Paracoccus pantotrophus: one gene and its partner. The protein of the gene in region 2 binds, or shares a complex with, the protein of the main gene of each other region. Links are inferred from orthologs where the notes say so. Each region holds a gene or a part of one and is shown on either strand. Other genes may lie near its edges.

What was found.
Region 1: the proteins of tldD (region 2) and ESD82_RS10885 are in contact, whole or in part, in a solved structure (PDB 5NJ9), measured with the Escherichia coli proteins. The link is inferred for Paracoccus pantotrophus from one-to-one orthologs.

Annotation. Positions count from the first base shown.
Region 1 is NZ_CP044426.1:91,734-99,046, forward strand. What follows is about bases 2,819-5,624. They hold ESD82_RS10885 (TldD/PmbA family protein), read left to right. Parts: upstream 2,819-3,448; coding sequence 3,449-4,801; downstream 4,802-5,624. Other genes in these bases: ESD82_RS10880 (DUF2125 domain-containing protein), read left to right, coding at 2,819-3,351; ESD82_RS10890 (3'(2'),5'-bisphosphate nucleotidase CysQ), read left to right, coding at 4,788-5,609. In the rest of the region: ahcY (adenosylhomocysteinase), read left to right, coding at 1-96; ESD82_RS10865 (HIT family protein), read left to right, coding at 151-585; ESD82_RS10870 (DUF2853 family protein), read left to right, coding at 683-1,024; ESD82_RS10875 (enoyl-CoA hydratase/isomerase family protein), read right to left, coding at 1,085-1,702; more of ESD82_RS10880, read left to right, coding at 1,789-2,818; ESD82_RS10895 (flavin reductase family protein), read left to right, coding at 5,668-6,213; ESD82_RS10900 (DUF2867 domain-containing protein), read right to left, coding at 6,220-6,696; ESD82_RS10905 (PqiC family protein), read right to left, coding at 6,775-7,313.
Region 2 is NZ_CP044423.1:1,255,230-1,262,716, reverse strand. The notes cover bases 1,482-4,461. They hold tldD (metalloprotease TldD), read right to left. Parts: upstream 3,693-4,461; coding sequence 2,271-3,692; downstream 1,482-2,270. Other genes in these bases: coxB (cytochrome c oxidase subunit II), read left to right, coding at 3,853-4,461; dprA (DNA-processing protein DprA), read right to left, coding at 1,482-2,163. In the rest of the region: ESD82_RS06120 (OmpA family protein), read right to left, coding at 1-806; more of dprA, read right to left, coding at 913-1,481; more of coxB, read left to right, coding at 4,462-4,749; cyoE (heme o synthase), read left to right, coding at 4,759-5,676; ESD82_RS06095 (hypothetical protein), read left to right, coding at 5,676-5,933; ESD82_RS06090 (cytochrome c oxidase assembly protein), read left to right, coding at 5,930-6,514; ESD82_RS06085 (cytochrome c oxidase subunit 3), read left to right, coding at 6,549-7,373; ESD82_RS06080 (SURF1 family protein), read left to right, coding at 7,439-7,487. UniProt on the Escherichia coli protein: Metalloprotease involved in CcdA degradation. Suppresses the inhibitory activity of the carbon storage regulator (CsrA).

The DNA of each region.
Region 1 (7,313 bases), on a different replicon or contig from region 2:
ATCGGCGTCAAGCTGACCAAGCTGTCCAGCGAACAGGCCGCCTATATCGGCGTGACGCCCGAGGGCCCGTTCAAGTCCGAACATTACCGCTATTGAACGCGTGGGCGCGGCTCGACCGGGGCCGCGCCGCAAGCCGGGAAGGGGGACCGGATGTCCGACGATTGCCTGTTCTGTCGCATCGCGCGCGGCGAATTGCCGGCGCATCGGATCTATGAGGACGAGCATATCCTCGCCTTCCTGGACCTGCATCCCATCCGTCCCGGCCATTGCCTGGTCATTCCCAAGCGGCATTACCCCTGGTTCGAGGATCTGCCCGAGGATCTTGCCACCCGCATCACCGGTTGCGCGCAGCGCCTGGCCCGGCAGATGAAGGCGCTTTACGCGGTCGAGCGGGTCGCCCTGTTCTATACCGGCATCCATGTCGCCCATGCCCATGCGCATGTCGTGCCGATGCATCATGTGCATGACGTCTCGTCGCAGGCCTATCTGAAGGACGGCATCGACAGTTTCGCGGCGCCGCCGCAACTGTCGCCCGAGGAAGGCGCCCGGATCGCCCAGGCGCTGGCCCCCGCCTTCGCGGGATAGGCACGCCGCGCCGCAAGCGTGCGGTTTCAGTTGATATTTGCCCGCCCGGCGCTAGGCTCTCCCCTGGGATGAACCAATCCGAAGGGGGGACAGAGCAATGAGCAAGCGCGACGATCTGATCGCCAAATACGCCGCCGACATGAAGGACAAGCTGGGCGTCACGCCCGACATGGACCTGCTGACCAAGGTGGTCATCGGCTGCGGGCCTTCGATCTACAACGCCGACGGGGAAACCGTGGCCGGATCGGACAAGGCCGAACTGGAGCGTATCAGGACCAACTACCTGATGAAAAAGCTGGGCCTGCCCGACGGCCCCGAGCTTTCCGCCGCCATCGACAAGGTGATCGCGAAATACGGCAGTTCCAACCGCAACAAGTATCGCGCGGTGGTCTATTACATGCTCTGCATGCATTTCGGCAAACAGGCGGCCTATGCCTGACGGCGGTGACGCAACGTCACGAAAGGCCGCGGCCAGGCGCTGAACGCCGGGCGGGCGCCGTCAATCCAGCATCCGCTTGATCGCCGCGACATGGCCGGCATCGGCGGCGCAGGCGTCGGCGGCCAGCGCCGCGGCCTCGTCCAGCAGCGCCTCGGGCGCGACCAGCCGGTCGATCAGGCCCCAGGCCAGCGCCTCTTCGGCCGGGATCTTTTGCCCGGCCATCAGGATCATCTTGGCGCGCGCCGGCCCGACCAATGCGCGCAGGCGCAAGGGATCGCTGGGCTGGGGCAGGAAGCCCAGGCGCATGACCGGATAGAAGATTTTCGCACCCGGCACCGCCAGCCGCAGGTCGCAGGCCAGCACCATGCCCAGGGCGCCACCCGCCGCCGTGCCGTTCAGCGCGGCGATGGTCAGGCAAGGCATCGAGGCCACGCGGGACGACAGCCGCTCCCATTCCGGGGACAGGGCCAGCCCGGCGCGGGCCTCGTCCAGATCGGCCCCGGCGGAAAACACCGCGCCCTCGCCGGTCAGGATCACGGCGCGCAGGGCGGGCTCGGCGGCCAGCGCGTCGAAAGCGGCGGTCAGCCCGGCCAGCATGGCGCCGGTCAGCGAATTGGCCTTGGCCGGGCGCGCGATGGTGATGCGTCCGATCCCGCCGACGATTTCCCTGGTGATCATCATTCCCTCCTTGGACCCGCGCGCTGGCTGTGGCAAAAGCCGGATCGGTGTTTCTTATGCAATTCTCGCCGGAAAGGTGTTATGAAATGAACCTGCGACTGACAAGCTCGGCCCTGGCGCTGGCCGCGATGACGGCCCCGGCGCTTGCCGATGTGACTTCGGAACAGGTGTGGCAGTCCTGGGTCGATTACTACCAGTCGCTCGGTTACAGCGTGACCGAGGGCAAGCGCGACAAGGCCGGCGACACGCTGACGCTCAGCGACATCGCCATCAGCGGCGGCGTGCCCGACAGCCAGGTCAGCTTCAGCATTCCCCAGGTCACGCTGAGCGAGGGGGCCGACGGCACGGTCAAGACGGTCTTCGCCGACCGGATGACCGGCGAGGCGCATGGGACCGATCCCGACGGGCAAAGCTACAGCCTGCCCTTTACCGTGGACATGCCGGGCAATGCCATCGTCACCTCGGGCGCGCCCGAGGACATGACGCATGACTTCGACTATCCCGCGATGGACTTCACCTTGACCACGATCAAGAGGGGCGACAAGGAAACCCCGCTGCCGATCAAGGTGGGCGTGGCGGATTCGACCGGCACCTTCCACATCATTGCCGGTGCACCGGCGAAATACGACTATGCGATGAAATCGGGCGCGATCACCTTCTCGGGCGACGTGGACAGCGAGGAAGGCGACAAGGTCAAGTTCGGGGGCAGCCTCGCCGATCTGGAAACCACCGGCGAGATGGCCGTCCCCTCCGGCATCAAGCTGGAAGAGGACATGAACGCCGCGCTGAAGGCCGGGCTTGCCATGAATGGGGTGCTGAAATCCGGCGCCATGGCGGTCAGCTTCGACTTTGCCGGCACCGACGAAGGCGGCGAGGCCACCAGCGGCGCCGGCAAATACGACGGCAAGGGCTTCGAGCTGAGCTTCGGCCTGTCGCAGGACGGCATGACCTACCAGGCGGGCTCGGATGCCGGCAGCTTCGAGCTGACCAGCAGCGACATGCCCTTCCCGATCAATTACGCCATCGAAAGCGGCAGCTTCGACATGCAGATGCCGGTGATGCAGTCGGATCAGGCGCAGCCCTTCAAGTTCGCCTATTCGCTGGCCGGGCTGACGCTGGGCGATGCGATCTGGAACCTGTTCGACGCGCAGGGCCAGCTGCCGCGCGACCCGGCCTCGCTGGACATCGACGTGACCGGGCAGATGAAGGTGGCCAAGGACATCTTCGACCCGGCCGGCATGGCGCCTGCCGCGGACGAGGCCCCGGATGAGGCTGAGACCGACGGCGCCGAGGGCATGGAGGCTGCGGAAGCCGACCCGCAGCCCTTCGAGCCGGTCGAGGTCGCGATCAACCAGTTCGCGCTGGTCGCGCTTGGCGCCAAGGTGAATGCCGAGGGCGCGCTGAAGGCCCCGGAAAGCGGCGACATGACCACCCCGGTCGGCGAGGTCCATGCCCGTTACGAGGGCGTGAACGGCCTGATCGACAAGCTGGGCGCCATGGGCCTGATCCCCGAGGATCAGATCATGGGCGTGCGGATGATGATGGCCATGTTCGCCAAGCCGGTCGCTGAGGGTGAGGACAGGCTGGAAACCAGGCTCGAGTTCAAGGAAGACGGCTCGATCTTTGCCAACGGCCAGCAGATCAAGTAACCCCTCCGGGGCGCGGCGCCCGGCGCCCTGACGGATCGCATTGCGGGGGCCGGGCGTTGGTGCCGCGGCCCCCGTGTCCTATTCCAAGGTGAACCGCATGTCCGAATACCATCGACTCGAGGCTTTGGCGCAGCAGCTTCTGGCGGCGGCGCGCAAGGCGGGCGCCGACCAGGCCGATGCCGTGGCGCTGGAGGCCGCCGCCGTCTCGGTCGATGTGCGCGCCGGGCATCTGGAACATGCCGAGCGCGCCGAGGGCGTCGAGATCGGGCTGCGCGTGCTGGTCGGCGGGCGGCAGGCCTGCGTCTCGGCCTCGGACCGCTCGGCCCGGACCATCGAGGAAATGGCGGTCCGCGCCGTCGCCATGGCGCGCGAGGCGCCGGTGGACGACACGCTGGGCCTGGCCGAGCCCGAGCAGCTGGCCCGCGACACCGACAGCGCCCGGCTGGACCTTTACGACCACGCGGCCGAGCCCACGCCAGAGCATTTGCGGGATCTGGCCTTGCGTGCCGAGGCGGCGGCGCTGGCGGTCGAGGGCGTGTCGACGGTCGAATCCGCCGGTGCCAGCCATTCGCAGCGCCGCATGTGGCTGGCGGCGACGAACGGCTTCTCGGCCGGCTACGGGCGCAGCGGCCACAGCCTGTCCACCGTCGCGATCACCGGCGAGGGGCTGGGGATGGAGCGCGACTGGGCCGGCGAAAGCCGGGTCCATGCCGCCGACCTGCCCGCACCCGAAGAGATCGGCCGGCTGGCCGCCGAACGTACCGTCGCCCGGCGCGGCGCGCGCAAGCCGCCGACCGGCGCCTTCCCGATCCTCTATGACGAGCGCGTGGCCTCGGGGCTGATCGGCCACCTGGTCGCGGCGGTGAACGGCGCCTCGGTGGCGCGCGGCGCCAGCTGGCTGCGCGATGCGCTGGGGGAACAGGTGCTGCCCAGGGGGTTCGCGCTGCGCGAGGATCCGCACCGGCCGCGTTATGGCTCTTCGCGCCTGTTCGACGGCGAGGGGCTGGCGACCGCGCCGCGGCTGATCGTGGCCGATGGCGTGTTGCAGGGCTGGACGCTGGACCTGGCCACGGCGCGCAAGCTGGGCATGGACTCGACCGCCAATGCCATGCGCGGTGCCGGCAGCCCGCCCTCGCCCGGCGTGACCAACCTGGAGCTGACCCCGGGCGACAAGACGCGGGACGAGCTGATCCGCGAGATGGGGCGCGGCTTGGTCGTGACCTCGATGCTGGGCGCCTCGATCAACGGCACCACCGGGGATTATTCGCGCGGCGCCGGCGGCTTCTGGGTCGAGAACGGCGAGATCGCCCATGCCGTCAACGAATGCACCATCGCTGGCAACCTGCGCGACATGCTGCTGCGCCTGACCGCCGCCAATGACCTGCCCGACTGGCGCTCGATGCGCGTGCCCAGCCTTCTGGTCGAAGGGATGACCGTTGCCGGCGAGTGACCTTGCGCTTCTGGAACAGGCCGCGCATGAGGCGGGCGAGATCGCGCTGCGCTATTGGCGGCGCGAGCCGCGGGTCTGGGACAAGGGCGACGGCGCCGGCCCGGTGACCGAGGCCGACCTGGCCGTCAACGCGCATCTGGAGCGCCTGCTGCGCAGGGCTCGTCCCGATTACGGCTGGCTGAGCGAGGAAAGCGCCGACGACCCGGCCCGGCTTCAGGCCGAGCATTGCTTCATCATCGACCCGATCGACGGCACTCGCGCCTTCATCGACGGGCAGGTCGGATTTTCCCATGCGCTGGCGATCACCCGCGGCGACCGGGTGGTGGCGGGCGTGGTGCATCTGCCGGCGCAGCGCACCACCTATGCCGCCTCGGCCGATGGGCCGGCGCTGCGCGACGGCAAGCCCATTGCCCCCTCGGCGCAGGGGTTGCGCGGCGCCCGCGTGCTGACCAGCAAGGCGAGCCTCGATCCCGTGCATTGGCGGGGCGCGGCGCCGCCGGTCAAGCGCAGCTTCCGCCCCTCGCTGGCCTGGCGGCTGTGCCTGGTGGCGGACGGGCAGTTCGACGCCACGCTCTCCACACGCCCGGCCTGGGAATGGGACGTGGCGGCGGGCAGCCTGATCGCCGCCCGTGCCGGCTGCCTGGCCAGCGACCTGTCCGGCGCGCCGATGCGTTTCAACGCCGCCCGGCCGCTGACCGACGGGCTGGTGGTGGCGGCGCCGGCGCTGCACCGCCAGCTGATCGCCGCCATGACACCCCGGATGGCGATGCCCGGCGGTCGGGTTGATGCGCCGCCGCCCGCCGACTAAGAAGGGGAAAAAGGCCGGAACCGCTCTGGCCATGTCCCGCAGATGACAGGGCCCGCGCATGAGCCGTCTTCCCCCCGCGACCCGCGACCGGCTGGCCGACGAGATCACCTTTCATCCCGCCAATGCCGAGGCGCGGCTGCTGCGCGAGGCGCTGGGGCGTTTCGCCACCGGCGTCACCGTGGTGACCACCACCGGGCCCGAGGGACCGCTGGGCATGACGGTGAACAGCTTCTCCAGCGTTTCGCTGGAGCCGCCGCTGGTGCTGTGGTGCCCGGCCCGCGCCTCGGCCCGGCACGCGGCCTTTGCCGGGGCGGCGGCCTGGTCGGTGCATGTGCTGGGCGCGGAACAGCTGGAGACCTGCCTGCGCTTCACCCGCGGCGGCCGGCAGTTCGAGGGGCTGGAGAGCGTGCTGACCCCCGAGGGCGTGCCGGTCATTCCCGGCGTCGCGGCGCGCTTCGACTGCATGGCCCATGCCGCGCATGAAGCGGGCGACCATTCGGTGCTGATCGGGCGGGTGCTGCGGGTCACGGTGGCAGGCCCGGGCGATCATCCGCTGGTCTTCGCCGCCGGCCGCTTCGGCCAGTTCGAGCCGGATGCCGGCTAGGCCGGGCTAGCCGCGCATCAGCCGGCGCAGCATGGCGCGCACGATCAGCCGATGCGCCGGCCCCACCACCAGCATATAGGTCCGGCCGAAGCGATTATGCGTCACCACCGAGGAGGTGATCGCCAGCTCTGCCCCGTGGGTCGAGATGCAGGTCATCACGTCCAGATGCCGGTCGCGCTCGGCCAGCACCAGCAGGTTGGGCGCGGTATGCTCGACCAGAAAGAAGTCCAGCCGCTGACCGGCGCGCACGCTGTCGCTGGGCGCCTTGCCCAGCCCGCCGATGCGCCGCACGCCGAACCGCGCCGACACCGCGTCGCGAATGCGGAAGGCCAGGCCCAGCAGGGGCAAGGGGCGGCTGCGGATACGGTTCCATGCCTCCAGCGGGGTGATCGGCGCGGGCAGCAGCACCGTTTGCCGGTCGAGAAAGTCCAGCCGCCCGGGCGGCGCCAGCAGCGGCACCCCTTGGATCTGATCGGCCTGCATTTCACCTCCGCTGCCGGGATGGGCGCAGTCTAGGCGGGGGCGGGAAGGCGGAAAGCCGTCAAACTGTCGCAGCCGGGTTCAGCTGCCCTCCAGCGGCGGCAGCGGCTGCGAGAAGATGTCGTCGATCCGCGGCAGCGGTGCGGTGCTGGTGCGGATCGACCGGCCCGGCCCGGACAGCGTGGCGATCTGCCGGGCAAGCCGGGCGATGGCCTGCGACTGTGCGCGGGCGATGGCGGCGGGGTTCTGGTCGGCAAGCGGCACGGAAATGTCGAAGCCGCGCGCCTGGTTTGTGCCGCCCGCGCCCTCGTCAGCGACGAAATAGCGCCCGGTCAGGCGATAGCTGCCGTCGGCCTGGGCCAGCGCCTTTTCCACCCGCACCTCCAGCCGGCGACGCGGCGGTTCGGCCAGCGGCCATGGCTCGGCGATCACCGTGGCGCCCGAGAGATCCGAGATGCTGCGCGCCAGCGTCAGCGTGAAGGCGCGCTGCGGATCGTCGGCCCAGAGCTGTTTCGTGTTCGAGCGCACCGCCCCGTCCCCGGTCTGCCAGCTGACCTCACCGCCCGAGGCGTATTCCGGCAAGGACACGTCCTTCAGCTCCGCCGTGCCCAGCCGGTCGG
Region 2 (7,487 bases):
TCCTGCGCGTCGGGGGTCTGAGACGGCTGGGTCTCGTCCGCGCGGGCCGGATCGACCTGCGGTTGCGCGGCACCATGCGTCTCTGCCTGCGGCTCGGCCTCTTGGGCGGATTGCGGCTTTTCGGGCGTGGCCTCGGCTTCCAGGGCCTCCTTCAGCGCCTCGGCGTCCGGGACCGCCGCCGGCTGCCCGGCCTGGCCGGTATCCTGCGGCGTGGCTGCATCCTGCTGCGGTTTCTGCGCCGGGGCCGGATCGGCCGGGCTCACGGCTGCGGGCGTGTCCGGCTTGGGCGCGGGCTCGCCCTGCTGGACCGACGGGTCGGGCTGCGCCATCGGGGGCTCGGCCGCCTCGACCACTGCGGGCTTGGGCTGCGGCTCCTCGGCCTGGGTCACATCGGGCTTGGGCGCGGGGGCAGGCGTGGGCTGGTCCTGCGCAGCGGCCTCGCCTTGCGGGGGGGCGGGCTCGTCCTGGGTTTGCGGTTCTGCAGCGGGTTCCGCGGCGGATTCCTGCGCGGGGGATTCGCTTGCCGAACTGGCGCCCTGCACCTGCGGATCGCCGGGGCTCGGGGCCTCGGCCTGCGGTTGGGCCTGCGGCTGTTCGGCCGGCGCCGGAACCGGCTCTGCCGCGGGTTCGGGCGCGGATTGCGGCTCTTGCGCCTGCCCCGCCTCGGCCTCCTGCTGCTGGTCCGGAGGCAGGATGACCTGCTCGTCGGCGCCTTGGGTCTGCTGGTCCTGTGCCACCGCCAGCTGCGGGGCGATCAGGGACAGGCAGGTCACCATCGCGGTCGTGGTCTTGTAGATGCGGCGCATGTCGGTCCTCTTTTCCGATGGTCGCTTGATCCCGGATCAACCGGCGGCGATCGGTGCGGTTCCCCAACAAGCGCGTGACTGCCCCGTGATCGGAGCGGCGAGGGCCTCAGCCGCCGCTCAGCGCCAGCCGGCCGCCTGCCATGCGCTGCACCCGGCCCGACAGTTCCAGCGCCAGGATCGCGGGGGCGAGGATGGCGGCCGGGACTCCCAGGTCGCGGATCAGCATGTTTTCCTCGGTCGGGCTGGGGCTCAGCCGCGCCAGTATCCGCCGCTCCAGGTCCACCGGCCCGCCGGCGTCGCGCGGCCGGCCCGTGACGACCTGGCGCGGGATGCCATGACCCAGTTCCGCAAGCCGGCGGGTGACGGCGGCGGGTTGCGTGACCCGCCCGGCCGACGGGGCGACAGGGACGGGGGCAGGGGTTGCTGCCGCGGGTTGCTCTGCCGCCGCCGGCTGGGCGACCCTGGGGCCGTTCGATTGCAGCGCCGCCAACACATCGGCCGAATTGCGCACCAGAAGCGCACCGTCGCGGATCAGCGCATTGCAGCCGGCGGCCCGCGCATCCATCGGATGCCCCGGCACCGCCATCACCTCGCGCCCCTGGTCCAGCGCGCAGCGCGCGGTGATCAGGCTGCCCGAGCGATGCGCCGCCTCGATCACCACCACGGCGCGCGACAGGCCCGAGATGATGCGGTTGCGGGCGGGGAAATGCCGGGCCACCGGTTCGGTACCGGGCGGCTGTTCGGTCATCAGCAGGCCGGTTTCGCAGATCGCCTCGGCCAGGGCCGCGTTTTCGCCGGGATAGATCATGTCGATGCCGCCGGCCATGACGGCGATGGTGCCGCCGTGCAGCGCGGCTTCATGCGCGACGGTGTCGATGCCGCGCGCCAGTCCCGCGATCACCGCCGCGCCCGATTGCGACAGGCCTGCGGCCATGCCGCGCGCCATGCGCAGGCCAAGGGAAGAGGCGTTGCGCGCCCCGATCACCGCCACCGGCACGCGGTCCAGCACCGCCATGTCGCCGCGCAGCCACAGCACCGGCGGCGCCTCGGCCACCTCGCGCAGCAGGGCGGGATAATCCCGGTCGCCCCAGGTCACGAGCCGGGCGCCGGCGCGCCGGCCGGCCGCGATCTCGGCCTCGGCGACCGAAAGGGGGCAAGGGGTGTAATCCTGGATCCCCGCGGCCTGCGCCATGGCGGGCAGGGCGGCCAGCGCCGCCTGGGCGCTGCCATGTTCGCCCAGCAGCCGGTGAAAGGTCGCCGGCCCCACCTTGCGGGAACGGATGAGGCGCAAGGCGGCAAGCCCCTCCCCTTTTGGGCGGGGTCCGTGGTGGGGGTCCAAGGAAAGCTGCCTTGCCATCATGTTCCATGCCTCTGCCTGATCCGCAGGCCGAAACATCGCATGGCAAAGGTTAAGAATGGGTTAGCCGGCGAAGAATTTCTTCAACCCATTGGAATCAAGGCGATTCAGGCGGCCGATCCGCCGATGGTCAGCCCGCCGATGCGCAGCGTGGGCAGGCCGACGCCGACCGGAACCCATTGTCCCTGCTTGCCGCAATTGCCGATTCCCGGATCCAGCGACAGGTCGTTGCCGATGGCGCGGATCTGCTGCAACGCGGTCGCGCCGTCGCCGATCAGCGTCGCGCCGCGGATCGGATCGCCCACCTGGCCGTTTTTGACCCGATAGGCCTCGGTGCAGGAGAACACGAACTTGCCGTTGGTGATGTCCACCTGCCCGCCGCCGAAGCCGACCGCATAGATCCCGTCCTCCAGTCCGGCCAGGATCGAGGCCGGATCCTCGGACCCCGCCAGCATGAAGGTGTTGGTCATGCGCGGCATGGGGGCATGGGCGTGGCTCTGCCGGCGCCCGTTGCCGGTGGCGGCGACCCCCATCAGCCGGGCATTCTGCCGGTCCTGCATGTAGCCGACCAGGATCCCGTCCTCGATCAGCACGTTGCGGCCGGGGGGCGTGCCCTCGTCATCGACCGAGATCGAGCCGCGCCGGTCGGGAATGGTGCCGTCGTCGACCACGGTCACGCCGGGCGCGGCGACGCGCCTGCCCATCAGCCCAGCAAAGGCGGAATGCCCCTTGCGGTTGAAATCGCCCTCGAGCCCGTGGCCCACCGCCTCGTGCAGCAGGATGCCGGGCCAGCCGGGGCCCAGCACCACATCCATCACGCCCGCGGGCGCGGGCACCGAGCGCAGGTTGACCAGCGCGATGCGCAGCGCCTCGCGCACCAGCCCCTGCCAATGCTCGGGCGCGACCAGGCCGGAAAGGCCGATGCGCCCGCCGCCGCCCGCGGTCCCGGTTTCGCGCCGCGCGTTCGATTCGACGATGACCGAGACGTTCAGCCGCGCCATGGGGCGGATGTCGGTGGCCAGCCCGCCCTCGGGGCGCAGGATCGCCACCTCCTGCACCGAAGTCGCGATGCTGGCCGAGACCTGGACCACCCGCGGGTCCAGGTCTCGGGCGAATGCGTCGATTTGCCGCAGTAATGCGACGCGGGCGGCAAAGGGCACCTCTTCGGCCGGGTCGATGGCGGCATAAAGCGGCCGGATTTCGCCTTGCGGTGGCAGGGCCAGCGTGCCGCCGCCGGCGCCGACGGCCAGGCGCACGGTTTCGGCCGCCTTCTTCAGCGCGGCTTCGTCGATCTCGGTCGAATGGGCGTAACCCGTCACCTCGCCGCGCACCGCGCGCAGGCCAAAACCCTGTTCGGCGTCATAACTGGCGGTGCGCAGCCTTCCGTCGTCGAAGACCAGCGCCTCGGACCGGGCGCGTTCCAGAAAAAGCTCGCCGTCATCCGCCCCCGCCAGGGCGTCGCGCAGGATACGCAGCGCGCGGTCCTGATCGAGATGCGTCCGAAAGGGTGAAAAGGCAGCGTCTGTCATGGAACCGGTCCTTGTCATGCGGACCGGCCTAGGGCTTTTTTGGCAAGAAGTCGATAGGTATGGCTTGCCCGTCGGGGTAAGATATGGTTCTGGTGCAGGACCGAATGCTGGTGGCTCCGGGACAGGGGCCTGCCGGTGGCATGATAGGCAACGGGATGGGATGATGGCAATTGCGACCAAGCGCCGCGGGGTGGCGGCGGTGATGAGCCTGGGAGTTGCGACACTGGCGGCCGTTCCGGCCCTGGCGCAGGACGTGCTGGGCGATCTGCCGGTGATCGGCAAGCCGGTGAATGGCGGGATGAACTTCCAGCCGGCGTCGAGCCCGCTGGCGCAGGATCAGCAATGGCTGGATCATTTCGTACTCTACATCATCACGGCCGTGACGATCTTCGTCTGCCTGCTGCTGCTGATCTGCATCGTGCGCTTCAACCGCCGGGCGAATCCGGTGCCGGCGCGCTTTACCCACAACACCCCGATCGAGGTGATCTGGACCCTGGTCCCGGTGCTGATCCTGGTCGCCATCGGCGCCTTCTCGCTGCCGATCCTGTTCCGCAGCCAGGAGATGCCGAACGATCCCGACCTGGTCATCAAGGCCATCGGCCACCAGTGGTACTGGTCCTATGAATATCCCAACGACGGCGTCGCCTTCGATGCGCTGATGCTGGAGAAGGAAGCCCTGGCCGATGCCGGTTATTCCGAGGACGAATACCTGCTGGCCACCGACAATGCCGTCGTGGTTCCGGTCGGCAAGAAGGTTCTGGTGCAGGTGACGGCGACCGACGTGATCCACGCCTGGACCGTGCCCGCCTTTGCCGTCAAGCAGGACGCCGTGCCGGGCCGCATCGCGCAGCTGTGGTTCTCGGTCGACCAGGAAGGCGTCTATTTCGGCCAGTGCTCCGAGCTTTGCGGCATCAACCACGCCTATATGCCCATCGTGGTCAAGGCGGTCAGCCAGGAGAAATACGACGCCTGGCTTGCCGGCGCGCAAGAGGAATTCGCCGCCGACGCCTCGGACTACCTGCCCGCCAGCCCCGTCAAGCTGGCCTCGGCAGAGTAAGGCCGGGCCGTGGCCGATATCAACGCATACGAGGGGCCCGCCGAGGCGGGCTTCGGCGATTATGTGGCGCTGCTGAAGCCGCGCGTCATGTCGCTGGTGGTGTTCACGGCCTTCGTCGGGCTGTGGATCGCCCCGCAGCCGGTCAACCCTTTCGTTGCCTTCTGCGCGGTGCTGTTCATCGCGCTGGGGGGCGGGGCCTCGGGTGCCCTCAACATGTGGTATGACGCCGACATCGACGCGGTGATGCGCCGCACCGCGGGCCGTCCCGTGCCCTCGGGCCGCGTCTCCTCGGGCGAGGCGCTGGCGGTCGGCATCGCGCTCTCGGGCCTGTCGGTGATGATGCTGGGGCTGGCGGCGAACTGGTTCGCGGCCGGGTTCCTGGCCTTCACCATCTTCTTCTATGCCGTGGTCTACACGATCTGGCTGAAACGCTCGACGCCGCAGAACATCGTCATCGGCGGTGCCGCGGGGGCCTTTCCGCCGATGATCGGCTGGGCCTGCGCCACCGGCGGCATCGGCCTCGAGTCGCTCTTGATGTTCGCGCTGATCTTCTTCTGGACGCCGCCGCATTTCTGGGCCTTGGCGCTGTTCATGAAGGACGACTATTCCAAGGCCGGCGTGCCCATGCTGACCGTGACTCATGGTCGCAAGGTGACGCGCTGCCATATCTTCGCCTATACGCTGGTACTGGCGCCCTTTGCGATCTGGCTGGGCTTCACCTCGGTCGGCGGGCCGCTCTACCTGGCGGTCTCGGCGGTGCTGAACCTGCTGTTCATCGCCGGCGGCTGGCAGATCCTGCGCCGCAGCGAGGACCAGGCACAGGCCGATGGCTACCGGGTCGAGAAACGCTATTTCCGCCTGTCGCTCTATTACACTTTCCTGCATTTCCTGGCGCTGCTGGTGCAGCATTGGATCGGGGGGTGGTGATGCTGCCCCAGGTCGAACACGAGTTGCACAAGCGCCGCCGCAGCCGCAACATCGGGCTTCTGGTCGTGCTGCTGGGTTTCGTGGCGCTGGTCTTTGGCCTTTCGGTGGTCAAGATCACCCAGGGCGACATGATGCAGGGCTATGACCACCGCCCGCGCGCCTCGATGCTGCCGCCCGATCCCGATCCGCCGGCCCCCAATGCCGCCCCGGTCGCAGCGCCGGGCACGCCGGCGGCCCATCAGGAGGCAAGCCAATGAGCGGGAAACCGAGGTCGAACGGGCGCACCGTGGCCATGCTGGCCGGCGTCGTCGTGGTGATGGGCGCGCTGTCCTGGGCGGCGGTGCCGTTTTATTCCTGGTTTTGCCAGGTGACGGGCTTTGCCGGCACGACCAACGTGGCCGAGTCCGCCTCGGACACCGTGCTGGAGGAAAAGATCCGCGTGCGCTTCGACGCCAATGCCGACAGCAACCTCGGCTGGACCTTCCGCCCCATGCAGCGGGAAATGGAACTGCGGATCGGCGAGAACGCCATTGCCTTCTACGAGGCGATCAACAATACCGACCAGCCGGTCACCGGCACCGCCAGCTATAACGTGGCGCCCGATGCCGCCGGCTATTTCTTCAACAAGATCGAATGCTTCTGCTTTACCGAGCAGACCCTGCAACCGGGTGAGCGGGTCGAGATGCCGGTCAGCTTCTTCGTCGATGCCGACCTGGTCAACGATCGTGACGCGGGCCGGATCCGCGACATCACCCTGTCCTATACCTTCCACCGGACCGATCCTCCCGCGCCCAGACAGGCGGCGCTGGACGCGAAAACGGAACCGACCGTAAACTGAGCAACAAGAACCAGCAACAGCCGGGAACGCAGCCATGGCCCATGTAAAGAACCACGATTATCAGATCCTGCCGCCCTCGATCTGGCCCTTCCTCGGCGCGATCGGCGCCTTCGTGATGCTGACTGGCGCGGTCGCCTGGATGAAGGGAATCACGGTCTTGGGGCTGCCGGTCGAGGGGCCGTGGATGTTCCTGATCGGCCTGGCTGCCGTTCTTTACACCATGTTCGGCTGGTGGGTCGATGTCGTCAACGAGGGCGAGTCGGGCGAGCATACCCCGGTGGTGCGCATCGGCCTGCAATACGGCTTCATCCTGTTCATCATGTCCGAGGTGATGTTCTTCGTCGCCTGGTTCTGGGCCTTCATCAAGAACGCCATGTATCCGATGGGGCCGGACAGCCCGATCAAGGACGGCGTCTGGCCGCCGGAGGGCATCGTCACCTTCGATCCCTGGCACCTGCCGCTGATCAACACGCTGATCCTGCTGCTTTCGGGCGTCGCCGTGACCTGGGCGCACCATGCCTTCGTGCATGACGGCGACCGCAAGACCACGATCAACGGGCTGATCGTCGCGGTGATCCTGGGCATCTGCTTCACCGGGCTGCAGGCCTATGAATACAGCCATGCCGCCTTCGGCCTGGCCGACACGGTCTATGCCGGCACCTTCTTCATGGCCACCGGCTTTCACGGTGCGCATGTCATCATCGGCACGATCTTCCTGTTCGTCTGCCTGATCCGCCTGCTCAAGGGCCAGATGACCCAGCAGCAGCACGTCGGCTTCGAGGCCGCCGCCTGGTACTGGCACTTCGTCGATGTGGTCTGGCTGTTCCTCTTTGTCGTGATCTATATCTGGGGCCGCTGATCCCGACTGACATTTCCACGGCGCGGGGCAGATGTTCCCGCGCCGTTTGCTTTGGAGGCCCGCCCATGCGCCGTTACCTGTTCCCGCTGATCGTCGGCGTGCTGGGCTGCGCCA